Regions from separate parts of the Pseudomonas sp. NPDC089396 genome, predicted to be linked through region 1. Evidence: predicted binding sites of a transcription regulator. Region 1 holds the regulator's gene; each other region holds the start of a gene.
The links. Region 1 encodes FliA, which starts transcription of late flagellar genes. Its sites were predicted from a motif close to CTAAAGTTTNNNNNNNNNNNGCCGNTAA; they were not measured.
Positions count from the first base shown of each region.

Region 1 (10,502 bases):
ACTGGCGCTCCAGCACCGCCAGTGCGGTGCTCGACGGCAGCAGCGAGATACGTTCGTCGCTGGTGGGCAGCAACAGCTGCCCGGGCAAGCCCTGCGGCACCTGCCCCTTGTGCAGGAACAGGTCATAGCAGCTGTGCTCCAGGGTATCGGGGTTGTGCCCGAAGTAGCTGGTCATCGAGCCATGCGGGTCGAGGTCGACGACGACCACGCGCTTGCCCGCCTCGGCCAGCAAACCGGCCAGGGCGATGGTGGTGGTGGTCTTGCCGACCCCGCCTTTTTGATTGGCTACTGCCCAGACTCTCATAAGGACAACTCTTGACTCATTGATGTCGCCGAAACCCTGTGGGCGCCGGCTTGCCGGCGATCACCGGCACTGGCGGTGCCACACACCGCGCTGCCTGCATCGCCGGCAAGCCGGCTCCCACAGGGTGTTCGGTGACGGAGAATTGACGGCTCACGGCGCCGTCGTCGTTGCTGGCGTTGCCGGTGCACTTTGTGTGCCAGCACGTCGCAGGGCGGCGTCCGGGCTGGCGTTGGCACTGCCGGTTGCGGTCAGGCTGCGGCGCACTTCAAGGTTGCGTGAAATCACCAGCACCACACGACGGTTACGGGCGCGGCCTTCGGCGGTGTCGTTGCCGGCCACCGGCTGATACTCGCCATAGCCCACCGAGGCCATGCGCGCCGGGCTCACTCCGTTCATGGCCAGCAGGCGGACGATGCTCGCCGCACGCGCCGACGACAGCTCCCAGTTGGTCGGGTACTGCGCCGTGCGAATCGGCAGGTTGTCGGTGAAGCCTTCGACGTGCACCGGGTTGGCGAACGGCTTGAGGATGTTCGCCACCTTCTCGATGATGGCGAACGCCTTGTCGCTGGGCATGGCGTCGCCGCTGCCGAACAGCAACGATGAGTTGAGTTCGATCTCGACCCACAGCTCGTTGCCACGCACGGTCATCTGGTCGGACTTGATCAAGTCGCCAAAAGCGTCGCGCACGTCGTCGCTGATGGACTTGAGCGGGTCGACGCTGGTTTGCGAAAGGCCCGCGTCGGTCTGCTCGCTGTCCTTGATCAGCGGGTCGGCCGGTTTGACGCTGAGCGGCTGCTCATCGCCGATGGGGATCGGCTTCATGCTCCGCTCGGGGTCGTTGAACACCCCCAGCAGCGCTTGCGAGATGACCTTGTACTTGCCCTCGTTGATCGAGGAAATCGAGTACATGACCACGAAGAAGGCGAACAGCAAGGTGATGAAGTCGGCATACGACACCAGCCAGCGCTCATGATTCTCGTGTTCCTCGGTGTGACGACGGCGACGCATGGGTTACTCCATGAAGCCTTGCAGCTTCAGCTCGATCGAGCGCGGGTTCTCGCCTTCGGCAATCGACAGCAGGCCTTCGAGGAGCATTTCTCGGTAGCGCGACTGGCGCAGCACGATGGCCTTGAGCTTGTTGGCGATCGGCAGCAGGATCAGGTTGGCACTTGCCACGCCGTAGATGGTGGCGACGAAGGCCACGGCGATGCCGTTGCCCAGCTGCGACGGGTCGGCCAGGTTGCCCATCACATGGATCAGGCCCATCACCGCGCCGATGATGCCGATGGTCGGCGCATAGCCGCCCATGCTCTCGAACACCTTGGCGGCCTGGATATCGCGGCCTTCCTGGGTCAGGAAGTCGACTTCGAGGATGCTGCGGATCGACTCGGGCTCGGCGCCATCGACCAGCAGTTGCAGGCCCTTGCGCGCATACGGGTCAGGCTCGGCATCGGCCACGCCTTCAAGGCCCAGAAGGCCTTCCTTGCGCGCCGTCAAGCTCCAGTTCACCACCCGGTCGATACCACCGGCCAGGTCTACCCGAGGCGGGAAGATGATCCAGCGCAGAATCTGCAGGGCGCGCTTGAACGACGACAGCGGCGCCTGCAGCAAGGCTGCCGCCAGGGTGCCGCCGAGCACGATCAGTGCCGCCGGGCCATTGAGCAGTGCACCGACGTGGCCACCTTCGAGGAAATTGCCGCCGACGATGGCGACGAAGGCCAGGATCAGGCCAATCAGGCTAAGGACATCCATCAGACACAGGCCTCTACCAGGTGCTTGCCGATTTCGTCCAGGCTGTACACCGCATCGGCCAGGTTGGCCTTGACGATGGCCATGGGCATGCCATAGATCACGCAGCTGGCTTCATCCTGGGCCCACACGGTGCTGCCGCCCTGCTTGAGCAGGCGCGCGCCTTCACGGCCATCGGCGCCCATGCCGGTGAGCACCACCGAGAGCACCTTGTCGCCATACGACTTGGCCGCCGAACCGAAGGTGATGTCCACACAGGGCTTGTAGTTGAGGCGCTCGTCACCGGGCAGGATCTTCACCGAGCCGCGGCCGTCGATCATCATCTGCTTGCCACCGGGGGCCAGCAGCGCCAGGCCTGGGCGCAGCACATCGCCGTCCTCGGCTTCCTTGACGTTGATCCTGCACAGCTTGTCGAGGCGCTCGGCGAAGGCCTTGGTGAAGGCCGCCGGCATGTGCTGGATCAGCACGATCGGTGCCGGGAAGTTGGCCGGCAGCTGGGTCAGCACCCGCTGCAGGGCCACCGGGCCGCCCGTGGAGGTGCCGATGGCCACCAGTTTGTAGGGCTTGCGCTTGGGGGCTGGCGCGTGCGTCGGCGCCGCTGTCGCCGCACGCGCAGGCAACGGCGCGCGCACAGGTGCCGGGCTGGCCAGGCTGCTGGCCGGTGCAGGGGCGGCAGGTGCTGGCGGGGCGACCGGTGCGGGGCTTGCATAGCTGCCAAAGCGGCGGTTGCTGCGCGAAAGGGTGTGCACCTTCTCGCACAGCAGCTGCTTGACCTTGTCCGGGTTGCGCGAGATGTCCTCGAAGTTCTTCGGCAGGTAATCCACCGCACCGGCATCCAGCGCGTCGAGGGTGACCCGGGCCCCTTCGTGGGTCAGGGAAGAGAACATCAGTACGGGCGTCGGGCAGCGCTGCATGATGTGCCGCACCGCGGTGATGCCATCCATCATGGGCATTTCGTAGTCCATGGTGATGACATCGGGCTTGAGCGCCAGTGCCTGGTCGATCGCTTCCCTGCCGTTGGTCGCGGTGCCCACGACCTGGATCGTCGGATCCGCCGAGAGGATTTCCGAGACGCGGCGGCGGAAGAAACCGGAATCATCCACCACCAGGACCTTGACTGCCATAAACACTCCATTAGGCAGCGCAGCCCGCCAGGGTGCGCCACCGAAAATCAAATACGCCGTGCCGCGTAACGCTTGAGCATGCTCGGCACGTCGAGGATCAGCGCGATGCGACCGTCGCCGGTGATGGTGGCGCCGGACATGCCCGGGGTGCCCTGCAGCATCTTGCCCAGCGGCTTGATCACCACCTCTTCCTGGCCCACCAGCTGGTCGACCACGAAGCCGATGCGCTGGGTGCCCACCGACAGGATCACCACATGCCCCTCGCGCTGCTCTTCGTGCACCTGGCCCTGGACCAGCCAGCGCTTGAGGTAGAACAGCGGCAGCGCCTTGTCGCGCACGATCACCACTTCCTGGCCATCGACCACGTTGGTGCGCGACAGGTCGAGGTGGAAGATCTCGTTGACGTTGACCAGCGGGAAGGCAAACGCCTGGTTGCCCAGCATCACCATCAGGGTCGGCATGATCGCCAGGGTCAGCGGCACCTTGATGACGATCTTCGAACCCTGGCCTTTGGCCGAGAAGATGTTGATCGAACCGTTGAGCTGAGCAATCTTGGTCTTGACCACGTCCATGCCGACGCCACGGCCGGACACGTCGGAGATTTCGGTCTTGGTCGAGAAGCCCGGGGCGAAGATCAGGTTGTAGCAGTCCGACTCGCTCAGGCGCTCGGCGGCGTCCTTGTCCATCAGGCCTTTTTCCACCGCCTTGGCACGCAGGATGTTGGGGTCCATGCCCTTGCCGTCATCGGAGATCGACAGCAGGATGTGGTCGCCTTCCTGCTCGGCCGACAGCACCACGCGGCCGGTGCGGGCCTTGCCGGCGGCTTCGCGCTCATCGGGCATTTCCACGCCGTGGTCGACGGCGTTGCGCACCAGGTGCACCAACGGGTCGGCCAAGGCCTCGACCAGGTTCTTGTCGAGGTCGGTCTCTTCGCCGACCAGCTCCAGGTTGATCTCTTTCTTGAGCTGGCGGGCCAGGTCGCGGACCAGGCGCGGGAAGCGGCCGAAGACTTTCTTGATTGGCTGCATGCGGGTCTTCATCACCGCGGTCTGCAGGTCGGCGGTGACCACGTCGAGGTTGGACACCGCCTTGGACATGGCTTCATCGCCGCTGTTCAGGCCCAGGCGTACCAGGCGGTTACGCACCAGCACCAGCTCGCCGACCATGTTCATGATCTCGTCCAGGCGCGCGGTATCGACGCGTACTGTGGTTTCCGCTTCGCTGACCGCGTGCTTTTCGGCAGCAGGCGCAGCCGGACGGGGCGCTGCGGCCGGTTTGGCAGCGGCCGCAGGGGCAGCAGGCGCCGGAACCGGCTTGGCCACGGGCTGGCTTTCGGCCTTGGCAGCGACCGGTGCGGCAAGCGCGGCAGGCGCCTCGGCCGCAACACTGTCACCGGAGAACTTGCCCTTGCCATGCAACTGGTCGAGCAGCGCTTCGAACTCGTGGTCGCTGATCTCGTCGCTGCTGGCCGGGGTTTCGCTGGCCACCGGCGCGACGCCAGGCAGCGCATCGGCCTGGAAGGTGCCCTTGCCGTGCAGCTGATCGAGCAGCGACTCGAATTCCTCGTCGGTGATCTCGTCGCTCACCGGCGCACTGGCGGTGGCAACCTGCGGCTCGGCAGCGGCGACTTCGGGCGAGAACTGGCCCTTGCCGTGCAACTGGTCGAGCAGCGATTCGAACTCGGCGTCGGTGATTTCGTCGCCCGAGCCACTGAGGGCCTCGCCTTGCAACTGCTCGGCGGCAGCCTCGGCCTCGGCCTTGACCGCGTCGAGCGAGTCGAGCAGCTGCTCGAACTCACTGTCGGTGATGTCCACCTCGGCAACGGGCGCCTCGACCACCGGCGCGGCCACCGCCGCTGGCGCTTCGGCGCCGGCCGGCTCGGCCAGCCGCGACAGGGCCGCCAGCAACGCTGGCGTGGCCGGGGTCACGTCACTGCGCTCGCGCACCTGGCCGAACATGCTGTTGACCGTATCCAGGGCCTCGAGCACCACATCCATCAGTTCCGCGTCGACCCGGCGCTCACCTTTGCGCAAGATGTCGAACACGTTCTCGGCGATATGGCAGCACTCCACCAGCTCATTGAGCTGAAGGAAGCCGGCGCCCCCTTTTACAGTGTGGAAACCGCGAAAGATCGCATTGAGCAGGTCGGCATCGTCGGGCCGGCTTTCCAGCTCGACCAGTTGCTCGGACAGTTGCTCAAGAATTTCGCCGGCTTCTACCAGGAAATCCTGGAGGATTTCTTCATCGGCGCCGAAGCTCATCAAACGTGCTCCTTAAAAACCCAGGCTGGACAGCAGATCATCGACATCGTCCTGACCGGACACGACGTCTTCACGCTTATCGGCATGAATCTGCGGACCTTCACCCCGAGTCGGATGTTTTTCTTGATCTTTTTCAGCGCGCAGCTGCTGGTGGTCATGTTCGATGCCGGCAAAACGGTCGACTTGACTGGCCATCAGCACGAGCTTGAGCAGATTGCTTTCGACTTCGGTCACCAGCGCGGTCACGCGCTTGATCACCTGGCCGGTCAGGTCTTGGTAGTCCTGGGCCAGCAGAATGTCGTTGAGGTAGCCGGAGACCTTGCGGTTGCCCTCGGCGCTGTGCGTCAGGAAACTGTCGACGCGCTTGACCAGCTCGCGGAATTCCGGCGCGGCGACTTCGCGACGCATGAATCGCTGCCAATCCACGCTCAGGCCCTGCGCCTCAGCCGCCAGGTCATTGAGCACGGGCGTGCTCTGTTCCACCAGGTCCATGGTGCGGTTGGCGGCACCTTCGGTGAGTTTGACCACGTAGGACAGGCGCTCGGTGGCGTCGGTGATCTGCGAGACCTCCTCGGCCTGCGGCATGCTCGGGTCGATCTGGAAGCTGACGATCGCGCTGTGCAGCTCACGGGTAAGCTTGCCGACCTCCTGATACAGGCCACGGTCGCGGGTCTGGTTGAGCTGATGAATCAGCTGCACCGCCTCGCCGAAACGCCCCCGCTCCAGGCTTTCGACCAACTCCTGGGCATGCTTCTTCAGGGTCGATTCGAACTCCCCCAAAGATGTTTGTGTTGATTCCATGGCGCCCCCTGACGTGACTCAGCCGTTGACGCGTTCGAAGATCTTCTCGATCTTTTCTTTGAGCACCTGGGCGGTGAACGGCTTGACCACGTATCCATTGACGCCGGCCTGGGCCGCTTCGATGATCTGGTCGCGCTTGGCTTCGGCGGTCACCATCAGCACCGGCATACCCTTCAGGCGCTCGTGGGCGCGCACCTTGCGCAGCAGGTCGATGCCGGACATGCCAGGCATGTTCCAGTCGGTCACCAGGAAGTCGTAATGGCCGTTCTCGAGCATCGGCAGCGCCGTGGTGCCGTCGTCGGCCTCGTCGGTGTTGGTGAAGCCAAGGTCACGCAACAGATTCTTGATGATCCGCCGCATCGTCGAAAAATCGTCAACGATGAGGATTTTCATGTCTTTGTTCAATTAGACCTCCAAGCAGTCTCAAACGCGCTCGGCCCCGAGCGCGCATTCAATCAATTCGGTGCAACATGGAAAACGCACGTGGAAAACGACTGCAACGACCCCAGGCTCAGCGAGCCCGCCATTCTCCCAGGCGGCTGCGCAGGCGCGCGGCACACTGGCTGTGCAGCTGGCTGACACGCGATTCGCTGACCCCCAGCACCTCACCGATTTCCTTGAGGTTCAGCTCTTCGTCGTAGTACAGCGCCAGCACCAGCCGCTCACGCTCCGGCAAGTTGGCGATGGCATCGGTCAGGGCGACCTGGAAGCGCTCGTCTTCCAGGTCGCGCGATGGCTCGACCTGACCACTGGCGCCGTCCTCGTGCAGCCCTTCGTGCTCGCCGTCCTGCAACAGGTCGTCGAAACTGAACAGGCGGCTGCCCAGGGTATCGTTCAAGATCCCGTAGTAATCATCGAGACTCAATTGGAGTTCGGCAGCAACTTCATGATCTTTAGCGTCGCGGCCGGTTCTGGCTTCAACGGCGCGCATCGCGTCGCTGACCATGCGGGTGTTGCGGTGCACCGAACGCGGCGCCCAATCGCCCTTGCGCACCTCGTCGAGCATGGCGCCGCGGATGCGGATACCGGCGTAGGTTTCGAAGCTGGCGCCCTTGCTGGCGTCGTACTTGTTGGCGACTTCCAGCAGGCCGATCATGCCGGCCTGGATCAGATCTTCGACCTGCACATTGGCAGGCAGGCGCGCCAGCAGGTGATAGGCAATGCGCTTGACCAACGGGGCGTAGCGTTCGATCAATTCGTACTGGGCGTCCTTGGACGCCTTGCTGTACATCTTGAAACCGCTCGCGTTCATAGCACCGGCCCTGCACTGGTGGGTTGCACCAGGCGCTCGACGAAGAACTCCAGGTGACCGCGCGGGTTGGCCGGCAGCGGCCAGCTGTCGACCTTCTGGGCGATAGCCTTGAAGGCCAGCGCACACTTGGAGCGCGGGAAGGCTTCATACACGGCCCGCTGCTTCTGCACCGCCTTGCGCACGCACTCGTCGTAAGGCACGGCGCCCACGTATTGCAGGGCGACGTCGAGGAAACGGTCGGTGACCTTGGTCAGCTTGGCGAACAGGTTGCGCCCTTCCTGCGGGCTCTGCGCCATGTTGGCCAGCACGCGGAAACGGTTCATCCCGTAGTCGCGGTTGAGCAGTTTGATCAGCGCGTAGGCGTCGGTGATGGAGGTCGGTTCGTCGCAGACCACCAGCAACACTTCCTGGGCGGCGCGAACGAAACTGACTACCGACTCACCAATACCGGCGGCGGTGTCGATCACCAGCACGTCGAGGTTGTCGCCAATCTCGCTGAACGCCTGGATCAGCCCGGCATGCTGGGCTGGCGCCAGGTGCACCATGCTCTGGGTGCCCGAGGCCGCCGGCACGATACGCACACCGCCCGGCCCCTGCAGCAGCACGTCGCGCAGCTCGCAGCGGCCTTCGATCACGTCGGCCAAAGTGCGTTTCGGGGTCAGGCCCAGCAACACGTCGACATTGGCCAGGCCCAGGTCGGCGTCCAGCAACATGACCCGGCGACCGAGTTCGGCCAGCGCCAGGGACAGGTTCACTGAAACGTTAGTTTTGCCGACGCCACCTTTACCACCGGTCACGGCGATCACCTGTACGGGATGCATGCTACCCATGTTTGTTGTTTACCTTGTCTCGCTTGGACCCAAGCCACACGAGGGGCATTACAGCAGCCCCTTTGGTGTAGGTATTTTGCACACGCTTCATCATCATCAACCCGCTCGTCGTGGGTTGTGATAGAGATCAGCGAACATGTCGGCCATGGCCTCTTCGCTGGGCTCGTCCTGCATCTGCACATTGACGGCGCGGGTCACCAGCTGGTGCGGGCGCGGCAAATGCAGGTCGTCAGGAATGCGCGGGCCGTCCGTCAGGTAGGCCACGGGCAGTTCATGACTGATGGCCAGGCTCAGCACATCGCCGAGGCTCGCCGTTTCATCGAGTTTGGTCAGGATGCAACCGGCCAGGCCGCAGCGCTTGTAGCTGTGGTAGGCGGCCGTCAGCACCTGCTTCTGGCTGGTGGTGGCCAGCACCAGGTAGTTCTTCGAGGCGATGCCGCGCCCGGCCAGGGTTTCCAGTTGCATGCGCAGGGCCGGGTCGCTGGCCTGCAGGCCGGCGGTATCGATCAGCACCACGCGCTTGCGCAGCAGCGGCTCCAGCGCCTGGGCCAGCGACTGGCCCGGGTCGACGTAGGTCACCGGTACATTGAGAATGCGGCCCAGGGTCTTGAGCTGCTCCTGGGCGCCGATACGGAAGCTGTCCATGCTCACCAGGGCCAGGCTCTGCGGGCCGTACTTGAGCACGTAGCGCGCCGCCAGCTTGGCCAGGGTGGTGGTCTTGCCCATGCCGGCCGGGCCCACCATGGCGATCACCCCGCCCTCCTCGATTGGCTCGACCTCGGGTACTTCGATCATCCGCGCCAGGTGTGCCAGCAGCATGCGCCAGGCATGACGCGGCTCTTCGATCTCGCCGGTGAGCTCGAGCAGTTCGCGGGCGATCGGTCCGGACAAGCCGATGCGCTGCAGACGACGCCACACGTTGGCTTGCGCCGGCTTGCTGCCCTGCAGCTGGTTCCAGGCCAGCGAACCGAGCTGCACTTCGAGCAGCTCGCGCAGGCCCGTGAGCTCCGAGCGCATGGCATCGAACAGGCGTTGGTCGACCGCTGCCGGCGCAGGCGCGGCAGCAGCGGCTGGCGCCTCCACGTGCGGCTCGATCAGAGGCTCCGAGGCAGTCAGCGACTGGCCGGCGAACAATTGGCGGTTGCCTTCGCTGGCATCTTCGCGGTTGTCCAGCTCGGCCTGGGCGGTAGCGATGCGCGTCTGAGTCTTGCGCAGCTCTTCTTCGAGCTCGACGTTGGGCACACGCGGGGCCAGCGCGGACAGCTTGTAGTCCAGCGCCGCCGTCAGTTCGACACCGCCGGCGATGCGGCGGTTACCGATGATGGCGGCATCGGCGCCCAGCTCATCACGGACCAGCTTCATGGCCTGACGCATATCGGCGGCGAAAAAACGCTTAACTTGCATAACCCACTACCTCAGCCATTGGGGCCCACGGTGGCAACGATGGTGACTTGCTTGTTGTCAGGTATTTCCTGATACGCCAGAACATGCAAATTCGGTACAGCCAGGCGACCGAAGCGCGACAGCATGGCGCGGATCGGGCCGGCGACCAGAAGGATGGCCGGCTGCCCTTGCACCTCCTGGCGCTGGGCCGCTTCGATCAACGAACGCTGCAGCTTTTCGGCCATGCTCGGTTCCAGAAGAACACCGTCTTCCTGACCTTGCCCGGCCCTTTGCAGACTATTGAGCAAAATCTGTTCCAACCTTGGCTCAAGGGTGATGACAGGCAGCTCGGACTCAACGCCGACAATGCTTTGCACGATAGCGCGACACAATCCGACGCGCACTGCCGCCACCAGCGCGGCGGTATCTTGACTCTTGCCGGCATTGTTCGCGATGGCCTCGGCAATGCTGCGAATATCACGCACCGGTACTTGCTCGGCGAGCAACGCTTGCAGGACCTTGAGCAGCCCCGACAAGGAAATGACGCCCGGCACCAACTCCTCGGCAAGTTTAGGCGAAGCTTTGGACAATACCTGCAGCAATTGCTGGACTTCCTCGTGACCGATCAGCTCGTGACAGTGCTTCTGCAGGATCTGGTTGAGGTGGGTGGCAACCACGGTGCTGGCATCGACCACGGTATAGCCCAGCGACTGCGCCTGGGCACGCTGGCCGACATCGATCCACACCGCCTCCAGGCCGAACGCAGGGTCGCGCGCAGCGATGCCATTGAGGGTGCCG
Region 1 is NZ_JBIVIC010000008.1:261,913-272,414, reverse strand. It holds gene ACIPZB_RS17485 (ParA family protein) at 1-304, opposite strand, end outside; gene motD (flagellar motor protein MotD) at 455-1,312, opposite strand; gene ACIPZB_RS17475 (flagellar motor protein) at 1,316-2,056, opposite strand; gene ACIPZB_RS17470 (chemotaxis response regulator protein-glutamate methylesterase) at 2,056-3,177, opposite strand; gene ACIPZB_RS17465 (chemotaxis protein CheA) at 3,225-5,438, opposite strand; gene ACIPZB_RS17460 (protein phosphatase CheZ) at 5,451-6,239, opposite strand; gene ACIPZB_RS17455 (chemotaxis response regulator CheY) at 6,258-6,632, opposite strand; gene fliA (RNA polymerase sigma factor FliA) at 6,751-7,491, opposite strand; gene fleN (flagellar synthesis regulator FleN) at 7,488-8,321, opposite strand; gene flhF (flagellar biosynthesis protein FlhF) at 8,418-9,725, opposite strand; gene flhA (flagellar biosynthesis protein FlhA) at 9,737-10,502, opposite strand, start outside.

Region 2 (10,502 bases), on a different contig from region 1:
CGATCGATCGCCGGGGTGTAAGGGTGCGGGTCGCGCAGCCATACGCGCAGTTGCAGCAAGGGCAGGGTGATATGGCGGCCTTGGCGCAGGCTCAGGCTCAGCGCCAGGGCCAGCAGGATCGCGGCCAGGATGCCCATGCTCTGCAGGCTGATCAGCATCGGCTGCTGGAACTGGCTCATGTCCAGGCTGATGCGCAGCTGCCCGGCGGTGACGTCCTGGAAGGTGATCTTGGTCTGGTACAGACCTTGCGCTTCACCCAGCAGGCTGTTGCGCGGGCGCTGACCGGCTTCGGCGAGGATGCGGTTGTCCACGCTGTAGATCGCCGCGTGGGCCACCAATGGGTTCTTCACCAGGTTGCCCAGCAACACGTTGAGACTGAGGATGTCGTTGGACACCAGCAGCTCGGTCGCCGAGGTGGCGGTCTGGGTGGTCAGGCTCTGGCCAAGGGCGTCCGCCTGTTCGTGCATGGCCTGCTTGAACTGCAGGCCCATCACACAGGCATAGATCACCAGCGCCAGCGCCACCAGGAATATGTTGGTGCTGGCGATGCGCAGTGCCAGGGGAACGCGACGTTGGCGCAGGGCACGGAAGATCATGAGGAAGAAGTTGTCTGGTTTGACGGGCGTGGGCCGGTTCACAGAGCGCGGCTCTTAGTGGCGGAAAAGTGTTGCGCAGTATAGCGACCCGTGTTTTGTCGGCAAAGTATCGTTGGCGCCCGATGGTCATGGAAAATCGGTAGAATGCGCATTTTTCATCGAAGTCGGAGCCAGGTTGTGCGCGAAATCGTCCTGATCAACATCACCGGTGAGGACCGTCCCGGTCTCACCGCCGCTATCACCGGCGTCCTGCTCCAGGGCGGTGTGAACATCCTCGACATCGGCCTGGCGGTCATGCACGGCACCTTGTCGTTCGGCATTCTGGTCGACATCCCGGACAATGAAGTGGCCACAGGTCTGCTGCAGAGTGTGCAATCCAAGGCCCACGAGCTGAACCTGCAGGCCCGATACACGCCGATTTCCGAGGCGGATTACCAGCACTGGGCCGATGGCCACGGCGAGGCGCGCCACATCGTCACCTTGCTCAGCCGCAAGATCACCCCCGAGCAGCTGCAGCGGGTCAGCGCGATCATCAGCCAATACGGCCTGACCATCGAGCGTATCGAGCGCCTGTCCGCCCGGGTAGCGCTGGATACCCAGAGCGAAAACGGCAAGGCAGCCGTCGAAATCTCCGTGCGCGGTGTGCCGAGCGATGCCCAGGCGCTGCGCGCCGACTTCTTTGCCTTGTCCGAAGCGCTGAGCATCGACATTGCCTTCCAGAAGGACGACCTGTTCCGTCGCAACCGCCGCCTGGCGGTGTTCGACATGGACTCGACGCTGATCGAGGCCGAGGTCATCGACGAGCTGGCCAAGGCCGCGGGTGTCGGCGAGCAGGTTGCGGCCATCACCGAGCGGGCGATGCGCGGCGAGCTGGACTTCCGGGCCAGCTTCAAAGAGCGCATGGCGTTGCTCAAAGGGCTGGATGTCAGCGTGCTGGACCAGATTGGCGCATCCCTGCGCCTGACCGAAGGCGCCGAAAACCTGTTCGCCGAACTCAAGCGCCTGGGTTACAAGACAGCGATTCTCTCCGGTGGCTTCACCTACTTTGCCAAGCAGGTGCAGGCGCGCCTGGGCATCGACTATGTGTTTGCCAACGAGCTGGAAGTGGTCGATGGGAAGGTGACTGGCGTTGCCGTGGAGCCGATCGTCGATGCCCAGCGCAAGGCCGAGTTGCTGCAGCAGCTGGCCAGCGAGGAGGGCTTGCAGCTGGAGCAGACGATTGCCGTGGGGGATGGTGCCAACGACCTGCCGATGCTGTCGCTGGCTGGCCTGGGTGTCGCCTTCCGCGCCAAGCCGCTGGTGCGTCAGTCGGCCAAGCAGGCGATTTCGACGCTGGGTCTGGATGGGGTGCTGTATCTGCTGGGGCTGCGTGACCGCGACGCCCGCGTTTGATCTGAAAGCTTGGGGCCGCTTTTGCGGCCCTTTCGCGACACAAGGCCGCTCCTACAGGAATCACGCGTCTTCTTGTAGGAGCGGCCTTGTGTCGCGAAAGGGCTGCAAAGCAGCCCCAAAATCCTAAAGGCGATCAAGCCTGCGCCGGCTCCGCCAGCAACTCACCCATGCGCACCGCCGAACCGGCACCCAGGGTTTCTGCCCACTTCACCTGCTCCGGCCCGAACAGCACGATGGCCGTGGAGCCCAATTTGAAGCGACCCAGCTCCGCACCTTTTTCCAGGTGGATCGGTGCACGGCTGCCTTCGTCATAACGGAAGGTCTTCAGTTCACGCTTCGGCGGCGTGACCAGCCCTGCCCAGACCGTCTCGATCGAGGCGACGATCATCGCACCGACCAGCACCACGGCCATTGGCCCGCGCTCGGTGTCGAACAGGCACACCACTCGCTCGTTGCGGGCAAACAGCTCAGGCACGTTCTCCGCCGTGGTCTGGTTTACCGAGAACAGCCGGCCCGGCACGTAGACCATCTCGCGCAGGGTACCGGCCAGCGGCATGTGCACGCGGTGGTAGTCTTTCGGTGACAAATAGATGGTGGCGAACTCACCGCCCATGAAAGGTGCAGCCAGAGCCGGGTCGCCACCCAGCAGCTCAAGGGCGCTGAAGCCATGACCCTTGGCCTGGAAGATGCGGCCATGCTCGATCGGGCCAAGCTGGCTCACGGCACCGTCGGCCGGGCAGAGGATCGCCCCCGGGGTTTCGTCCAGCGGGCGCGCGCCCGGCTTGAGCGCGCGGGTGAAGAAGGCGTTGAAGTGCTCGTAGGCGCTCAGGTCTTCGACCAGTGCCTCGCTCATGTTCACCTGGTAGCGCTTGGCGAACCAGGCGGTGAAGGCGTTCTTGAACCAGCGAGCGCGGCACTCGGCGACGCAGCCGGCCAACCGTGACAGCAGGTGGTGCGGCAGCAGGTACTGGCTAATGATGAACAAACGGGATTTCATGCAGGTTCCTTAAACTTCTACAGGCGTGTCCGGGTGGTTGCCCCATTCGCCCCACGAACCGGCGTAGGCCTTGATGCGGGGATAGCCCAGGGATTTGGCCACCAGGTAGGTGAAGCCGGAGCGGCGGTGTGACTGGCAGTGGGTGATCACTTCCTTGTCGGGCGTGATGCCAAGCTGATTCAGGACTTCAGCGATGTCCTTGCGGATGCGCAGGTGGTCGTTGAGGTCCATGCCAGCGGTCCATTCAAAGTTGATGGCACCGGGAATATGTCCGCCCTTGGCCGCCAGGACCTTCTCGCCGCTGAACTCCTGGGGAGCACGGGCATCCCAGATGGCCAGGTCGTTGGCGCCGAGGCGGCTTTGCAAGTATTCGCGGGTGGCGGTCGGCTCGCCATGCAGCTGCAAGTGCACTGGCGTATTGGCCGGCGCCGGTACTTCGGTCGCGAGCTTGTCTGCCGGCCAGGCTTGGATGCCACCGTTGAGGTAGTGATAGGCCCGGTGGCCAATCACATCGAGCATCCAGATGAAACGCCCGGCCCAGCCGCCGCCTTCATCGTCGTAGACCACGTAGACGGCATCATCACGGTGGCCGAGCTCGCTGAACAGTTTCTCCAGGTCGCCGAGGGCTGGCAGCAGGCCGGGCGCCGGGGGCAGGCCCAGCTGGGTGCGCTTGCCCTCGACGAAACGCGCGCCAGGGATGTGCCCGCTGACATAGCGGTTGGCGCTGCTCAGGTCGACCAGGATCAGCTGTGGTGAATCCAGGCGCGGCAGCAGGTCATCGGCCTCGATTACCAGGGGCAATCCGGAAAAGTCTGTCATCCACGGTCTCCAGTGTGGAAAGAGGGAGCGATTGTAGCGCAAGGGTCAGCCATTGCGGTTGGCAAACACCGCCAGGGCGCGTTCAATGCATTGGGCGGTTTTGCCGAAGGCCTGCACACTGACCTCGGCCAGGGGCTTGCCGCCTTGGTCTGCCACCGCCAGCATCAGCACCTGTTCATTGACCGCCAGCGAACGTAGCAGCACGTGTTCGCTGCGAAAGAGTGCGCGCAGCGCGGAGGGCAGCAACGCGGAGAACTGGCTGTGGTTTTCCGGCGTCAGGCGTAGTTGCCCGGCTTTGCTGACCAGCTTCTGCAGCAACTTGTTCTGTGCAATGGGCAGGGCAATGGCCGCTGCCTCTTTCGGCAGGCCGGCCGTTTGCTGCACGCGCAGCAGGTCGTTGGCCTTGTCCAGGCTGAGCAGCAGCACGCGCTGCATGCCGCATTCCTGCAGGGCCTGGCGTGCCTGGGTGGCCAGGTGCACGGCATTGGTGAACGGGCTGGGCTGTGCCAGCAGATCCTGGCACAGCGTGCGCCAGCGACTCAGTTGCTCGCTCGAAGGCGGCGGTGGCGCCAGCATGTCGGGGTGCGGGCGGCGCTGGTGCCAAGGCCAGATCAGCGCTTCGGCCGGGTGGAACAGGGCGTGCCTGGCGTGGCGTCGGGCACTGGCGGCAGCCTGCTGGTGGACCTGTTGTTGCACGTCTTCCAGTGACGTTTGCAGGTACAGCGCGGTCAGCAACTGCCAGCGCAGCAGATGCGGGTTGTCCCAGCCCACCTGGGCTGCCAGCGCCAGGTTGTTGGCCAGCAGCACGGTATTGGCGGGCTGGTTGAACCAGCGGCGCAGACCAGGCGCATCGTCGAGGCGGTGCTGCTGGCTGAGCAGGTCTTCGTCGCGGGCGATGCTCAGTACCTGGGCCAGTTGCTCACGCTCTTCCAGCAGCAAGCGGTAGCCTTGGGTCACCCATTGCGGCAGGCGCCATTGCTCGGCGACGGCTTGGCACAGGGCCATGATGCGCACGCCGAAGAGCTCTTCCTCGACCTCAGCGGCCTCTTCGCCCTTGTGGATAACCCGCAGTTCCCAGGTGTCCAGCAGCTTGGGGTAGGTCAGCGCCATGGGCCACAGCGGCGAAAGAAACAGCAGGCTGCCCCAATGGATTTCCTGCCACAGCCGTGCCAGGCGGCTGGCGAACAAGCCGCTGGCCTGTTGCGCGGCATGCTGGCTGATCAGCAGGAACTGGCGCAGCACGGGGGGGATGTCGGCGTCCGGCACTGCCGGCAGGCGATTGAGCAATTCCTTGCTGCGCGCAAGGCCCAGGCGATTGAGGGCAATTTCCAGGCTTTCGGCAGGTTCTGCCTGGCTGGCGTTGGCCGGGTGGTTGGCCTCACGCATCACTGACAGCACCAGGGCCGGGCTGTCCTGCATCAGTTCGGCGATGTCGCGCAAGGAGCGGCGGTTATCGTTGATGGCGCTCATGACCCGGTCGTAACTCTGCTTCGGCACCGGTACACGAACACCGTCGAGCAGCTTTATCCAGGCTTCTAGCGTACGCGGATTCTGAGTGGGCACCTTGGATTCCATTGGCATTTTGACATCAGTCCGAACTGGCTTTTCGCATTTTGTGGCTATAGTCTGGCGCAGTTCTGCCGATAAGTAGAAGAAGAGTTTTAAAGCTCCCGTCCCTCATCCTGACCACGACAGCAAGTGCTTTGAACCTATGGCTAAAATTATCGGCATCATCGTCGTATTCGCGAGTGTGCTCGGCGGATATGTGCTTTCCCACGGCAAGATCGCGGCACTGATCCAGCCGTTCGAAGTGCTGATCATCGGCGGTGCGGCCTTTGGCGCTTTCATGCAGGCCAACCCGGGTTACATGACCATGCATGTAATCAAGAAGTCGATGAAGATGTTCGGCACCCGCTTCACCCATACCTTCTACCTGGAAGTTCTGGGTCTTGTGTACGAGATCCTCAACAAGAGCCGTCGTGAAGGCATGATGGCCATCGAGAGCGACATCGAAGACGCCGCGGCCAGCCCGATCTTCGCCAAGTATCCTGCCGTACTGGGCGATGAGCGCATGACCGCGTTCATCTGCGACTACCTGCGCATCATGTCCACCGGCAACATGGCACCCCACGAGCTCGAAGGCCTGTTCGACATGGAGCTGCTGAGCATGAAGGAAGAGCTCGAGCACCCGTCGCACGCGGTCACTGGCATTGCCGACGGCATGCCTGGTTTCGGTATCGTCGCGGCGGTATTGGGTATCGTCGTGACCATGGCATCGCTCGGCGAGGGCGACCAGGCTTCGATCGGCCTGCACGTCGGCGCGGCACTGGTCGGTACCTTCTTCGGTATCCTGGCGGCCTATGGCTTCTTCGGGCCGTTGGCCAAGTGCCTGGAGCACGATGCCAAGGAAGAGATCAACCTTTATGAGTCGATCAAGGCGTCGCTGGTCGCTTCGGCCTCGGGCATGCCGCCTTCGCTGGCCGTGGAGTTCGGGCGCAAGGTGCTGTACCCAAGGCATCGCCCGAGTTTTGCCGAGCTGGAACAAGCAGTTCGCGGTCGCTGAGTCATGGAAAACAATCAGCCGATAATCATCAAGCGCGTCAAACGCTATGGCGGCGGGCACCATGGAGGTGCCTGGAAGATCGCTTTCGCCGACTTCGCCACGGCGATGATGGCCTTCTTCCTGGTGCTGTGGTTGCTGTCCACGGCCACGCCCGAGCAGAAGATCGCCATCGCCGGCTATTTCAAAGACCCGATCGGCTTCTCCGAAAGCGGTACGCCCTATGTCATCGACCTGGGCGGTTCGCCGCAAATGGCGCCGGAAAAGACCATCAATCCGGAGCAAAAGGCCGAGCCTACCCCTGATACCAGCATCCAGATGAACAAGGAGCAGGTCGAGACCATGGCCGAGCAGGTCGAGCGCGAGCGCCTCGAGCTGTTGCTGCAGGAGTTGCAGAACAAGGTCGAAGAGAACCCGCAGCTGCAGAAGTTCAAGGACCAGATCCTGTTCGAGATTACCCAGGACGGTCTACGCATCCAGATCATGGATGCCGAGAACCGGCCGATGTTCGACATTGGCAGCGCGCGTTTGCAGCCGTACTTCGAGGACATCCTGCTGGCCATGGCCGACACCATCAAGGCCGTGCCGAACAAGATCAGCATCAGCGGCCATACCGATGCCAAGCCCTATTCGGGCAGCGGTGAGTTCGGCAACTGGGAGCTGTCGGCCAACCGCGCCAATGCCGCACGCCGGGCGCTGGTGGCCGGGGGCTACCCGGATGAACAGGTGGCGCGGGTGGTGGGGTATGCCTCGTCTTCGCTGTTCGACCGCAAGGATCCGTTCAACCCGGTCAACCGCCGTATCGACATCATCGTCTTGACCAAGAAGGCCCAGCGCAACATCGAGGGCGAGCAGGGCACGCCAGAGACACCGCCGGCCCAGGCGCCAGCGCCCGCTGCGCCTGGCGCTTCGGCGGCACCTGGCGCAGGTGATACGCCGATGCAGCCACGGGAGCTGCGCCAGAAGCTGAACATCTTCGAGGACGGTACCTTGAAGATGGACGAGGCCAAGGACCAGTAGGTCGTGCGGGGCCGCTGTGCCCCTATCGCCGGCAAGCCGGCTCCCACAATGTCTGCGGCGCAGCAAAATCCTGTGGGAGCCGGCTTGCCGGCGATTGGGGCGCGCAGCGGCCCCGAGCTTTCAAAACCCCCGCCGTATCTTGGCCTTGAGATCGGCATGAAAGAAATCCGCATTGTCCCTGTCGGCCCAACTCCCGCCCAGCGCCGGTAAGGTCAAGGCCCGGGCGAATGTGCATTCGTCGTGATAGGCCCTGACAAACAGGTCGATATGCGATCGCTCGCGCATTACCGGCCATTTGCCAAGGTGAGGCGGCAAGGCGTCGCCATCCGGCTGGTAAAAACTCACCCTTCGGCTGGCCATGACCGCAGCCCCCAGCAGCCATGCCGTCCACCAGTCATCGGCGAAATGCTCAGGCAACAGGCCAATCCAGTGGGTTGCATCGCACACGTGCTGGCAGAAACTGCCATACAGGTCTTCGTTGGTTTGCCCGTCGCAGTCGAACAGGACCAAATGTGCGGGGATGCCTTCGAGCAGCAGGCGCTCGTTGAGAATGAAGGCGTCAAGCCGCTCTTCGTGGCGGTAGCTGATGAACACCGGCATCGCGATTGCCCTCCCTGATAGAAGACATGACCATCAGGGAAAGCTGCGAGCGGAGCAATAGATGACGGCAAAACCGGAGCGGTCCTACGCGTTACGGTAACAAATCCTACAGATCAGTAGCTTTCTTCCGGCAGGCTGGCAATGATCGAGCGGTAGCTGTTCATTCGCTGCGGCTTGATTCGACCTTCTTCCAGTGCCTTGAGCAGGGAGCAACCCGGCTCGCGGTCATGCTTGCAGTCGCGGAAACGGCAGGTGCCGAACAGGTCGCGGAATTCGATGAAACCGTCCTCCACGTCATCGCGGCTGACATGGCCGAGGCCGAATTCGCGGATGCCGGGTGAGTCGATCAGGTCGCCACCCTTGGGAAAATGGTACAGGCGCGCGGTGGTGGTGGTGTGCGTGCCCTGGCCGGACCACTCGGAAAGATCGCCCACGCGGGTGTCGGCTTCCGGCAGCAGGCTGTTGACCAGCGATGACTTGCCCACGCCCGACTGGCCGACGAACACACTGATGTGGCCATCGAGCATCTGTTGCAGGCGTTGCATGCCGTCACCGTGGTGCGCCGAGACTTCCAGCAGCGGGTAGCCCAGCTCGCGGTAGACTTCGAGCAGGGCGTGCAGGCCCGGGCCGTTCTCATCGTTGATCAGGTCGGCTTTGTTCAGCAGCAGCAGCGGGCGGATACCGGCATGCTCGGCCGCCACCAGGTAGCGGTCGATCAGGTTCGGATGCGGTTCAGGCGCCGGCGCGAACACGATCACGATCAGGTCGACGTTGGCCGCCACCGGCTTGAGTTGGCCGTGGTTGTTCGGCCGGCACAGCTCGGTGCTACGGGGCATCTGCGCGACGATCACGCCAATGCCCTGATTGCCTGCGCGCCAGACTACCCGGTCGCCGGTGACCAGCGCCGGCAGGTTGGCTCGCAGGTGGCAACGGAATACCTGGCCGGCGGCCTCTCCGTCCTGCGCCTCGACCTCGACCTGCACACCGAAGTGGGCGATCACCAGCCCCAGCTGCTCCGGCCCCAGGTCGCCACCTTCCAGCTCCTGCAGTGCATGCTGCTCGCGTTTGGCGGCGCGTGCGGCGCGTTCGTTCTGGATTTTTTCGATACGCCAGTTCTGGCGGCGATTGAGCTGGCGTTTGGCCATGAAGGTTCCGTGGTGGGACGAATGAAAACGGCACGCAGTTTAGCACGCCAGGCGCCCGACCATTGCGCTTAGCGTTGCGCCATGAATGCGCGGGCCGCGCCCGCTAGGCTAATATGACTGCCTATACGAGGAGCCCTGCATGCAGAACCCACAGAACCTGATCTGGATCGACCTGGAAATGACCGGTCTGGACCCGGATAGCGATGTCATCATCGAGATGGCCACCATCGTCACCGACAGCGAACTGAACACCCTGGCCGAAGGGCCGGTGATCGCCATCCACCACAGCGATGAAGTGCTGGCGCGCATGGATGAGTGGAATACCCGTACCCACGGTGGCTCGGGCCTGACCCAGCGCGTGCGCGAAAGCAAGGTCAGCATGGCCGAGGCCGAGGCACAGACCATCGCCTTCCTCGAGCAGTGGGTGCCGAAGGGCAAGTCGCCGATCTGCGGCAACAGCATCTGCCAGGACCGCCGCTTCCTCTATCGTCACATGCGTGATCTGGAAAACTACTTCCACTACCGTAACCTCGATGTCTCCACGTTGAAGGAGCTGGCCGCGCGCTGGGCGCCGGATGTGCGTGACAGCTTCAAGAAGGGCGGCACCCACCTGGCGCTGGACGATATCCGCGAGTCGATCGCCGAACTGCGCCACTACCGCGAGCACTTCATCAAGGTGTGAGCCGTAAGGGCGCAGATATTGTATCGGCGCCCTCTTTTGGTGCCTTGGGCAACTGGTTAGACTGCGCGCCTTTCCCGCACGGACCTGCGCCATGTTGCTGATGCTCTACCTTATTGCCATCACCGCCGAAGCCATGACTGGCGCCTTGTCCGCTGGCCGCCGCGGCATGGACTGGTTTGGCGTGGTGCTGATCGCCTGCGTCACCGCCCTGGGCGGCGGTTCGGTGCGCGACGTCTTGCTCGGGCACTACCCGTTGACCTGGGTGAAGCACCCGGAATACCTGGTGCTGACCAGCCTTGCCGCGCTGCTGACGATTTTCATCGCGCCGATGATGCGCCGCCTGCGTTCGCTGTTCCTGGTGCTGGATGCCCTGGGGCTGGTGGCCTTTACCCTGATTGGCTGCATGACTGCGCTGGAAATGGGGCAGGGCATGCTGGTGGCGTCGATCAGCGGGGTGATCACCGGAGTGTTTGGCGGGATCCTGCGGGATATTTTCTGCAACGACATTCCACTGGTGTTCCGCCGTGAGCTGTATGCCAGCGTGTCGTTCGCGGCAGCGTGGTTCTACCTGGGATGCGTGTACTTCAAGGTGCCGGGGGAGCAGGCCATGTTACTGACCCTGTTCGGCGGGTTCCTGGTGCGTTTGCTGGCCATCCGCTTCCATTGGGAAATGCCCAAGTTCCACTATAAC
Region 2 is NZ_JBIVIC010000005.1:317,442-327,943, forward strand. It holds gene ACIPZB_RS11720 (histidine kinase) at 1-638, opposite strand, end outside; gene serB (phosphoserine phosphatase SerB) at 774-1,988, shown strand; gene asd (archaetidylserine decarboxylase) at 2,122-2,985, opposite strand; gene ACIPZB_RS11735 (rhodanese-like domain-containing protein) at 2,995-3,804, opposite strand; gene ACIPZB_RS11740 (HDOD domain-containing protein) at 3,850-5,385, opposite strand; gene motA (flagellar motor stator protein MotA) at 5,516-6,367, shown strand; gene motB (flagellar motor protein MotB) at 6,371-7,384, shown strand; gene ACIPZB_RS11755 (molecular chaperone Tir) at 7,505-7,984, opposite strand; gene rsgA (small ribosomal subunit biogenesis GTPase RsgA) at 8,098-9,129, opposite strand; gene orn (oligoribonuclease) at 9,269-9,811, shown strand; gene ACIPZB_RS11770 (trimeric intracellular cation channel family protein) at 9,903-10,502, shown strand, end outside.
Region 2: motA (flagellar motor stator protein MotA) is a predicted target of FliA. The motif match lies at 5,424-5,451, and genes of this name have one in related genera.

Region 3 (10,502 bases), on a different contig from region 1:
ACAGCGATGTCATCTATGAAACCGCCGACCTGTGGTTTCATAGCCTGGTCATGCTCAGCGCGCTGGGCCAGCATCCACAAGCCGTACTTGATGAACTGGAGCGCCGTTTCGGCCTCTCCGGGCATGATGAAAAGGCCGCTCGCGCGCCTTCTGTCTGACGTATTCTGGGGGCGCATTGCGCCCCTTTCGCGACGCAAGGCCGCTCCTACAGGCGCCGCGTCGCAAGGTAGATTGGTGACACTGTAGGAGCGGCCTTGTGTCGCGAATGGGCTGCAAAGCAGCCCCAAAACCAGATGACCAACACACATTTTTCAGGAGTACGAAATGGGTATTTTTGACTGGAAACACTGGATCGTCCTGCTGGTTGTCGTGGTCCTGGTCTTCGGCACCAAGAAGCTGAAGAACCTCGGCGGCGACCTGGGCGAATCGATCAAGGGCTTCCGCAAGGCCATGAACGACGAAGAAACCAAGCCGGCCGAGCAGACCCCGCCGCCTGCGCAGCCGATTCCGCCGGTACAGACCACCCAGCAGCAAGCCGCAGCGCCGCAAGCGCAAGGCCACACCATCGAGGGCCAGGCCCAGCCGGTCCAAGAGCCGCAGCGGAAAGACTGAGCCATGTTCGGCATCAGCTTCAGCGAACTGCTGCTCGTCGGCCTGGTAGCCCTGCTGGTGCTCGGCCCCGAGCGCCTGCCTGGCGCCGCGCGTACCGCGGGGCTGTGGATCGGCCGGTTGAAACGCAGCTTCAATGCGATCAAGACGGAGGTCGAGCGCGAAATCGGTGCCGACGACATCCGCCGCCAGCTTCACAACGAGCACATCCTGCAGATGGAGCAAGAAGCCAAGCGCATCCTCAACCCGCTGACGCCGCCTGCCCAGCCGCCTGCCACTGCGCCCACATCAGCAACCGCAGCGCCTGCGGCGACGCCTGAACAGCCCGATCAGCCTCAACCGCCGCGAGCCCCATGAGCGAAATTCCGCAAGACGACCAGCCCATGCCGCTGGTCTCGCACCTGACCGAACTGCGCACCCGCCTGCTGCGCTGCGTGGCGGCCATCTTCCTGATCTTCGCCGGGCTGTTCTCCTTCGCCCAGCAGATCTACACCCTGGTCTCGGCCCCCCTGCGCGCGCACCTGCCGGCCAACGCGACGATGATCGCCACCGACGTGGCCTCGCCGTTCCTGACGCCGTTCAAGCTGACCATGATCGTTTCGCTGTTCCTGGCCATCCCGTTCATCCTGCAGCAGATCTGGGGTTTCATCGCGCCGGGGCTGTACCGCCACGAAAAGCGCATCGCCATCCCGCTGCTGGTGTCGAGCATCCTGTTGTTCTACGCCGGCATGGCGTTCGCCTATTTCCTGGTGTTCCCGCTGATGTTCAGCTTCTTCGCCGCCGCCACCCCGGAAGGCGTGTCGATGATGACCGACATCGCCAGCTACCTCGACTTCGTCATGACCCTGTTCTTCGCCTTCGGCGTCGCCTTCGAAATCCCGGTGGCGGTGGTGCTGCTGGTGTGGATCGGCGTGGTCGATGTGCAGTCCCTGAGGAAGATGCGCCCCTACGTGATCATCGGCTGCTTCGTGGTCGGCATGATCCTTACCCCGCCGGACATCTTCTCCCAGACCTTGCTCGCCGTGCCCATGTGGCTGCTGTTCGAGGTCGGCGTGCTGTGCGGCGGCCTGATCCGCAAGCGCAGCCATGACGCCGATGAAGCCACCGACGACCACAACGACCAGCCGCCTGCGACCCAACCGTGAACCTGTTGCTCCTCGAAGAGGCCGACTTCGTGTCGGCCGACCGCGTCGTCCTCGCTGATCGGCGCTTTACCCACATGCAGGACATCCACCGCGTCGCGGTGGGTGACACGTTGCGGGTGGGCCGCATCAATGGCCTGATGGGCAGCGCCACCGTGGTGCGCCTGGAACAGCACGAAGCCGAGCTTGCAGTCGCCTTCGACCAACAGCCGCCGGCCAAGCTGCCGCTGACCCTGGTGCTGGCCGTGCCGCGCCCGAAGATGCTGCGCCGGCTGTTCCAGACCGTAGCCACCCTGGGCGTGCCACGGCTGATCCTGGTCAACAGCTACAAGGTCGAGAAGAGCTTCTGGCAGACCCCGTTCCTGCAGCCGGAAGCGATCCGCGAAAACCTCATCCTCGGCCTCGAACAGGCCCGTGACACGGTGCTGCCCGAGGTGATCATCGAGAAGCGCTTCAAGCCGTTCGTCGAAGACCGCCTACCGGCCATCGCCGAAGGCAGCCTCGGCCTGGTCGCTCACCCAGGTTCCTACCCCGCTTGCCCGCGTGCCGTCGATGGCCCGGTAACGCTGGCTATCGGCCCTGAAGGCGGCTGGATCCCCTACGAAGTCGAGCTACTGGGCAAGGCAGGTCTTGCGCCTGTGCAGTTGGGCGATCGCATCCTGCGGGTGGAAACCGCCGTCACCGCGTTGCTCTCGCGGATTTTCTGACAGGCGGGTCAACTTTCCCCCATCAAGTTTCCCCGGCCCGAGCCGATGGCCTTGGCAACACAGCAAAATTCCGTGCTGCCAAGTTGCCGGGGAGTCGACAATGTACCAATGGGTATCCCAATCGCTGGGTAATGTGAGCGTCAATCGCAAACTGGGGCTGGGTTTCGGCCTGGTGCTACTGCTGACCCTGGCCATCACCTTGACCGGGTGGATGGGCATGGACAGCATCATCAACCGCGGTGACAAGCTGGGCAATATCTCGGTCATCCAACAATACACCCAGGACCTGCGCATCGCCCGGCAGCACTATGAGCGCAAGCAGGACGCCGCCTCGATCAGCGAGTTGGAGCAGGTCCTGGGCAACCTCGAACGGCAAGTGCAACTGATGCTCGGCCAGATCGAGCAGCCCGCCGATCATCAACGCCTGCAACAGCAGCTCGAAGCCGTGCGCCTCTACCGCCAGGCCTTCAGCGAGCTGAAGCAGGGCCGCGTCGAAGCCGCGCTGCAGGGCATGGCCGAGCAAGGTACCGTGCTGCTGCAGACCAGCCAGGCCATGACCGCTTCGCAAACCCAGGTGCGTGACGAAGGCGCCCGCCAGGCCAAGGCCATGCTCGCCGGTGCCACCGGCCTGGCCATGCTCCTGGGCCTGCTCGCGGCCTGGGCCATCACCCGACAGATCATCATCCCCCTGCGCCAGACCCTGGCCGCCGCCGAGCGCGTGGCCAACGGTGACCTGCGCCAGGACCTGCAGACCACCCGCCGCGACGAGCTGGGCCAGCTGCAGGCGAGCATGCAACGCATGACCCAGGGCCTGCGCGAGCTGATCGGTGGCATCGGCGACGGCGTCACCCAGATCGCCAGCGCTGCCGAAGAACTGTCGGCGGTCACCGAGCAGACCAGTGCCGGGGTCAACAACCAGAAGGTCGAGACCGACCAGGTGGCCACGGCGATGAACGAAATGGCCGCCACCGTGCATGAGGTGGCGCGCAATGCCGAACAGGCCTCCGAGGCGGCGCTGATGGCCGACCAGCAGGCCCGTGAAGGTGATCGCGTGGTCGGCGAGGCGGTGGCGCAGATCGAGCGCCTGGCCAACGAGGTGGTCAACTCCAGCGAAGCGATGAACCAGCTCAAGGCCGAGAGCGACAAGATCGGCAGCGTGCTCGATGTGATCAAGTCGGTGGCTCAGCAAACCAACCTGCTGGCCCTCAATGCCGCTATCGAGGCGGCCCGTGCCGGCGAGGCAGGCCGCGGCTTCGCCGTGGTGGCCGATGAGGTGCGCAGCCTGGCCCAGCGCACCCAGCAGTCCACCGAAGAGATCGAGGAGCTGATTGCCGGCCTGCAGAGCGGTACCCAGCGCGTGGCCAGCGTGATGGACGCCAGCCGCCAGCTCACCGACAGCAGTGTCGAGCTGACCCGCCGCGCAGGGACTTCGCTGGATACCATTACCCGCACGGTGTCGTCGATCCAGGCGATGAACCAGCAGATCGCCACGGCGGCGGAGCAGCAGAGCGCCACGGCCGAGGAGATCAACCGTAGTGTGATGAATGTGCGGGATATTTCCGACCAGACGTCGGCGGCGAGCGAGGAGACGGCCAGCTCCAGCATCGAGCTGGCGCGGCTGGGGACGCATTTGCAGGGGTTGGTGGGGCGGTTCAGGCTCTGAGATCGCAGGGGGCCGCTCTGCGGCCCAATCGCTGGCAAGCCAGCGATTGGGCTGCAAAGCAGCCACAGCGGTTACAGCACTTGGCGCAGGAAGGCCTGGGCCCGCGGATCTCTAGGCGAATCGAAGAACGCCACCGGCGCCGAATCTTCCAGCAGCTTGCCGTGATCGAAGAACAGCACGCGGTCCGCCACTTCCCGGGCAAAGCCCATTTCGTGGGTCACGCAGACCATGGTCATGCCTTCCTGGGCCAAGGTCTTCATCACATCCAGCACCTCGCCGACCATTTCCGGGTCGAGCGCCGAGGTCGGCTCGTCGAACAGCATCACTTTCGGGTCCATGGCCAGGGCACGGGCGATCGCCACCCGCTGCTGCTGGCCGCCGGACAGGCGCGACGGATATTCATTGGCCTTCTGCGAAATACCCACCTTCTCCAGCAACGCACGGGCCTTGGCCTCGCGGTCGGCCTTGCTGCGCTTGCGCACCACCTTCTGCGCCAGGCACAGGTTCTCCAGCACGGTCATGTGCGGGAACAGGTTGAAGTGCTGGAACACCATGCCGACTTCACGGCGGTAGGCGTTGATGTCGGTCTTCGGGTCGTCCAGGCGCAGGCCGTCGATGGCCACATGGCCCTCGTCGAAATGCTCCAGGCCGTTGAGGCAGCGCAGGAAGGTCGACTTGCCCGAACCGGACGGGCCGAGCACCACAACCACTTCGCCCTTGGCCACCTGCGTGGTGACGTTATCCACCGCGCGCACCACATGGCCACGGGTGTCGAAGACTTTCAGCAGGTCACGGACTTCAATCACTTTGCGCAAGCCTCCGCTCGAGCCGGCTGGCCATGTGCGACAGCGGCAGGTTGATCAGCAGGTACAGGCCTGCCACACAGAACCAGATCTCGAAGGTCGAGAACGAGGTGGTGATGGCCTCGCGGCCACTCTTGGTCAGTTCGGTGATGGCGATCACCGACACCAGCGAAGTGTCCTTGACCAGGCTGATGAACTGCCCGGCCAGCGGCGGCAGCACACGCTTGAACGCCTGGGGCAGGATCACATGGCGCATCGACTGACCGGCATTCAGGCCCAGGGAGCGAGCTGCCTCGTTCTGACCCTTGGCAATCGACTGCACGCCGGCACGCACGATTTCCGCCACGTAGGCTCCGGTGAACAGCGCCAGCGCCGCCACGCCGGCAAACTCGCGGGAGAGGTTGAGCACGGTGCCGATGAAGAAGTAGAAGATGAAGATCTGCACCAGCAACGGCGTGCCACGCACCAGCTCGACATACACCGTCGACAGATCGCGCAGCGTCGGGTTGTTGGAAAGCCGGCACAACCCGGCGAACAGCCCGATCACCAGGCCCAGCGCCCCGGAAACCACCGAGATCCACAAGGTCGTCCACAGGCCCCACGCCAGCGGACCGGCAGCCCAGTGGCGGGTCACGCCGACCTGGTCGCCTTCGGAGACGTCGTCGCCGCGGCTCAGTTGCAGGCTGTCCTTGGCAACGTCGAGTACTTGCTCGTCACCGTTTTCGTCCTTCAGCGTGACGCGCGCGTTGTCACCGGAAACGACGATGTCCTGCACGGTGCCGTAACCGGCCGCACGCTGCGCTTCCTCGGCCTTGTAGGCGAAGTATTGCGGCACGCGGTTCCAGCGCCACTCGTAGGAAATCATCGAAGTGGCCATGTACAGGCTGAATGCCAGGCCCACCAGGACCAGCGCGGTCAGCGCATGCCAGGGCCACTGGGCTTTCTTGTGTTTGATCACGTGGGTACTTCCGTAAATGCGAACGCGCAGGGTTTGCCTGCGCGTCGGGGTCAAAGCCTGGGCTGGTGGCCTGGGCCTTATTCCATTTCCTTCAGCCAGTCCTTGTTCTTGAACCACTTGTCGTGGATACGATCGTAGGTCCCGTCATGCTTGATCTGGTGCAGGAAGTTGTTGATGAAGTTGATGCTGTCGTAGTCGCCCTTCTTCAGGCCGAAGGCCAGCGGCTCGTAGGTGAAGGGTTCTTCGAGGAACAGCAGCTTGCCAGCGCCGGCCTTGTCCACTGCCACCACGTTGTACGGCGCGTCGTAGACAAAGGCGTCAGCCTTGCCGTTGACCACGTCCATCACCGCTTCCTGCTCGTTGTCGTAGCCGTGGTACTGGGCCTTGGCGATCAGCTTCTTGGAAACCATCTCGCCGGTGGTGCCGAGCTTGGAGGTAATGCGGTACTTCTCGTTGTTCAGGTCCTTGTACGACTTGATCTCGCCTGCCAGCTCCTTGCGGATCAGCAGGGTCTGGCCGACCACGATGAAGGGTTCGCTGAAGTTCAGGCGCAGGTTGCGTTCCTGGGTCAGGGTCATGCCGCTGCCGATGATGTCGAACTTGTCGGTCAGCAGGGCCGGGATGATGCCGTCATAGGCGGTGGAGACAGCCTCGAACTTGACGCCCATGGACTTGGCCATGGCTTTGAGGACATCGACTTCGAAGCCGATGATCTCGCCGCGCTTGTTGGTCATCTGGAACGGCATGTAGGTGGGGTCCATGCCCACCCGCAAGGTGCCACGCTTGACCGCGTCGTCGATGGCGCCGGCCTGGGCGGAAGCGACCGCGACCAGCGCGGTGACGCCCACCAGCAGGCGCGAAAGGTATTTCTTCATCATCACCAAGTCCCCTAGCAAGAAAAGTAGCGAATCTTATCGTTGGCTCGGCCGTGGCGGCCGGCGTGTTTTATCGGAGAAGGATGCTAACGCATGGCGGCTCCGGGACCTAGAGCCGGGGGGGACTTTGTTGGCCAAAATCCACTAGACAGGAACATTGCAGGCGAGGGCTTTGCCCTCGTTTCGCGACACAAGGCCGCTCCTACAGGGATTTGCGTATTCCTGTAGGAGCGGCCTTGTGTCGCGAAAGGGCCGCAAAGCGGCCCAAGGCTGGATCAGGCGCCGACGAGTGCCGGTTGGCCTTCATTCTCCGGGTGCAGCGGCAGCAACGGCGAATGCGGGTCGTTGTCGATCGAAGCGCGCCACACGTCGATCCAGGCAGAATGGTGCCCCGCCCAGACCTGCTCGTGCAGGCGTGCCAGGGCCACCGGATCGCTCAGCAAGGCCAGGCGGGTATTGAGGTCCAGCCCTTGCGGCCCAACCTCCAGCGCCTTGGCCACACGCTCGGCGCGCAGCGCTTCGATGGCTGCTGCCTGACCATGACGAGCAGTGGCCATGGCGCAAGCCAGGGCGTTCTGCCGCGGGTCGACCACGGCCCGCACGAAGCCGTCGTGCAGGGCATGCCAACGGTTTTCATGGGTGTACTGATCGGTTGCCAGCAGTTCCTGCGGGGTAGCGTACTCCTCGGGAATCAGGAACAGCTTCTCGTCCTTGGCCGCCAGACCCAGTCGGGTACGGCTGGAAATCACCGAAACCGGGATCGACAGCACCAGCGAACCCACGATCGGCGCCAGCCACCACAGGAAGCTCGGGTTCAGCCATGCGACCAACCCGGCCCAGGCAAAGCCCAGCAGGGTCTGCGGGCCATGGCGACGCACCGCCTCGCTCCACGGGGTGGAGTCGTCGTCACGCTGCGGCGAATTCCAGGTCGCGGCCCAGCCGAGGAACGCAGCCAGCACGAAGCGGGTGTGGAAAATCATCCGCACCGGCGCCAGCAACATGGAGAACAGCATCTCCATCAGCATCGACAAGGTGACCTTGATGCGTCCGCCGTACTCGACCGCGCCCTTGGCCCAGATCAGCACGATACTGAGCAGCTTGGGCAGGAACAGCAGCACGATGGTGGTGGAGAACAGCGCAACCGCCTTCTCCGGGTGCCACTGCGGCCACAGCGGGTAGAGCTGGTACGGCTCGATGAAGTACTGCGGCTCCATCAGCGTGTTGGTCGCCAGCAGCGCAGTCGACAGCACCAGGAACAGGAACCACAGCGGCGCCGACAGGTACGACATGACGCCGGTGAGGAACACCGCACGGTGCACCGGGTGCATGCCCTTGACCAGGAACAGGCGGAAGTTCATCAGGTTGCCGTGGCACCAGCGACGGTCGCGCTTGAGCTCGTCGAGCAGGTTCGGCGGCAGCTCTTCGTAGCTTCCCGGCAGGTCGTAGGCGATCCACACGCCCCAGCCGGCACGGCGCATCAGCGCGGCTTCGACGAAGTCGTGGGAGAGGATGGCCCCGGCGAACGCGCCCTTGCCCGGCAACGGCGCCAGGGCGCAGTGCTCGATGAACGGCTTCATGCGAATGATCGCGTTGTGGCCCCAGTAATGCGACTCGCCCAGCTGCCAGAAGTGCAGGCCGGCGGTGAACAGCGGGCCGTACACGCGGGTAGCGAACTGCTGCATGCGCGCATACAGGGTGTCCATGCCCGAGGCCTTCGGCCCGGTCTGGATAATGCCGGCGTCCGGGTTGGCCTCCATCAGGCGCACCAGGCTGCTCAGACACTCGCCACTCATCACGCTGTCGGCGTCGAGCACGACCATGTACTTGTACTCGCCACCCCAGCGACGGCAGAAGTCGTCGAGGTTGCCGCTCTTGCGCTTCACGCGGCGGCGGCGGCGGCGGTAGAAGATGCGGCCGAAGCCCTTGGTCTCGCGGCACACGTCCAGCCAGGCCTGTTGCTCGGCCACGGCGATGTCGGTGTCGTTGGTGTCGCTGAGCACGAAGAAGTCGAAGCGGTCGAGGTTGCCGCTGGCTGCCACCGACTCGAAGGTGGCGCGCAAACCTGCGAACACCCGCGGCACGTCTTCGTTGCAGATCGGCATCACCAGCGCGGTGCGCGCCTCGGGAGCAATCGGCTCGTTGCCAGCGCTGCTACCCGAAATCTTGTACTTGTCACGCCCGGTGAGCAGCTCGAGGAAGCCCATCAGCGCGGTCCAGAAGCCCGCCGACACCCAGCAGAAGAGGATACCGAAGAGGATCAGGATGGACGTCTGCAAGGCATACGGCCAGACCTGCACCACGGTGTCCCAGAGCGGCTGGTTGACCACCTCGGCGAGGTCGACGAACGACCAGCCCTGGTACGGCAGGATGCCCTTCATGTACCAGCCGGCGACGATGGTCTGACCGATCATCAGGGCCAGCAGGATATAGCGGCGGATCGAGCCGACCGTACGCCAGCGTGCCTTGGGCAGCTCGCGCTGGGCCGGCTGCGGGGCGTTGGGGCGGCCTGTCATGCGCCGCCACATGCGGATCAGCACGTTGGTGCGCCACGGCTCGGGAACGACCTTGGTGCGCTTGATCGGCGGGGCGATCTTCAGGCACAGGCGGCCGCTGCCGTCGACGCCGAGCATTTCGGCATCTTCCAGCTCGGCGGCGCTGCCTACGGTCAGGCGCGAGCCCACCGAGGCCTGTACGGCCTCGGTGGAATCGGCGGCCGGTCTGGCCGCCAGGCGTTGGTGCAGCTCACCGAACGACGTGCAGCTGGCGAGTTCCGCACGCTGCTCGTCGCTCAGTGGGAGGTGGGCCAGGTACTCGCCAAGCGATTCCGGCCTTGCGCTTGAGTTACTCATCGGCAGGCAACTGATAGCTCCAGGTCTCGGTCAGCACTTTTTCCGTGGTGGCCGGTGTCCCGTTGGTGGACGCCGCATCGGCGGCTGGTTGTTCGGCCTTGGCTGGCTCCTGCGCCTTGGCAGTTTTGTCGTGCTTGGCGTGCTTGGCAGCGGCCTTGTCCTGCTTGCTGTCCTGGGCAGGCTTGGCCGGCTCGACCGGTACGTCACGTACCAGCGCGGCGCGCATCTCGGTGGCCTTGTTGGCTTCCTTGACCTTCAATCGCAGGGTCAGGCGCCAGCCTTTGGTTTCCGGGTTATAGCGCAGATTGTTCTCGACCACCTCGGCGTTGTCACCCACGCTGACCTGGCTGCGCACTGCGGTGTCTTCCGGCAGCGCGGCCAATGCCGGGCCTGCGAAGTCGACCAGGAAGGCAACGCTGCCGTCTGGCTGGCGGATCAGGTTGGACTGCTTGACGTCACCGGTGGAACGCAGGGTCTGCTTGACCCAGCCCAGGTCCGGTGCCTGGAACTTCGGCTCGTCGAGGGTCCAGTGCAGGCGGTAGGCGTATTCGACCGGCTTGCCTGGCTCCGGCAGTGTCTCCGGGCTCCAGAAAGCAACGATGTTGTCGTTGGTCTCGTCGGCGGTCGGGATCTCGACCAGGTCGACGGTGCCTTTGCCCCAGTCGCCCTTAGGCTCGATCCAGGCGCTCGGGCGCTTCTGGTAGTTGTCGTCGAGGTCTTCGTAGTCGCTGAAGGCGCGCTGGCGCTGCATCAGGCCGAAACCACGCGGGTTCTCGACGCTGAAGTTGCTCACGGCCAGGTGTTTCGGGTTGTTCAGCGGGCGCCACAGCCACTCGCCGTTGGCGGCGTGGATCGACAGGCCTTCGGAATCGTGCAGGGCCGGACGGTAGTTCAGG
Region 3 is NZ_JBIVIC010000005.1:187,685-198,186, reverse strand. It holds gene ACIPZB_RS11195 (phosphoribosyl-ATP diphosphatase) at 1-158, shown strand, start outside; gene ACIPZB_RS11190 (twin-arginine translocase TatA/TatE family subunit) at 325-612, shown strand; gene tatB (Sec-independent protein translocase protein TatB) at 616-966, shown strand; gene tatC (twin-arginine translocase subunit TatC) at 963-1,754, shown strand; gene ACIPZB_RS11175 (16S rRNA (uracil(1498)-N(3))-methyltransferase) at 1,751-2,458, shown strand; gene ACIPZB_RS11170 (methyl-accepting chemotaxis protein) at 2,559-4,121, shown strand; gene ACIPZB_RS11165 (amino acid ABC transporter ATP-binding protein) at 4,193-4,927, opposite strand; gene ACIPZB_RS11160 (amino acid ABC transporter permease) at 4,920-5,882, opposite strand; gene ACIPZB_RS11155 (transporter substrate-binding domain-containing protein) at 5,960-6,757, opposite strand; gene mdoH (glucans biosynthesis glucosyltransferase MdoH) at 7,033-9,606, opposite strand; gene ACIPZB_RS11145 (glucan biosynthesis protein G) at 9,599-10,502, opposite strand, start outside.
Region 3: ACIPZB_RS11170 (methyl-accepting chemotaxis protein) is a predicted target of FliA. The motif match lies at 2,480-2,507, and genes of this name have one in related genera.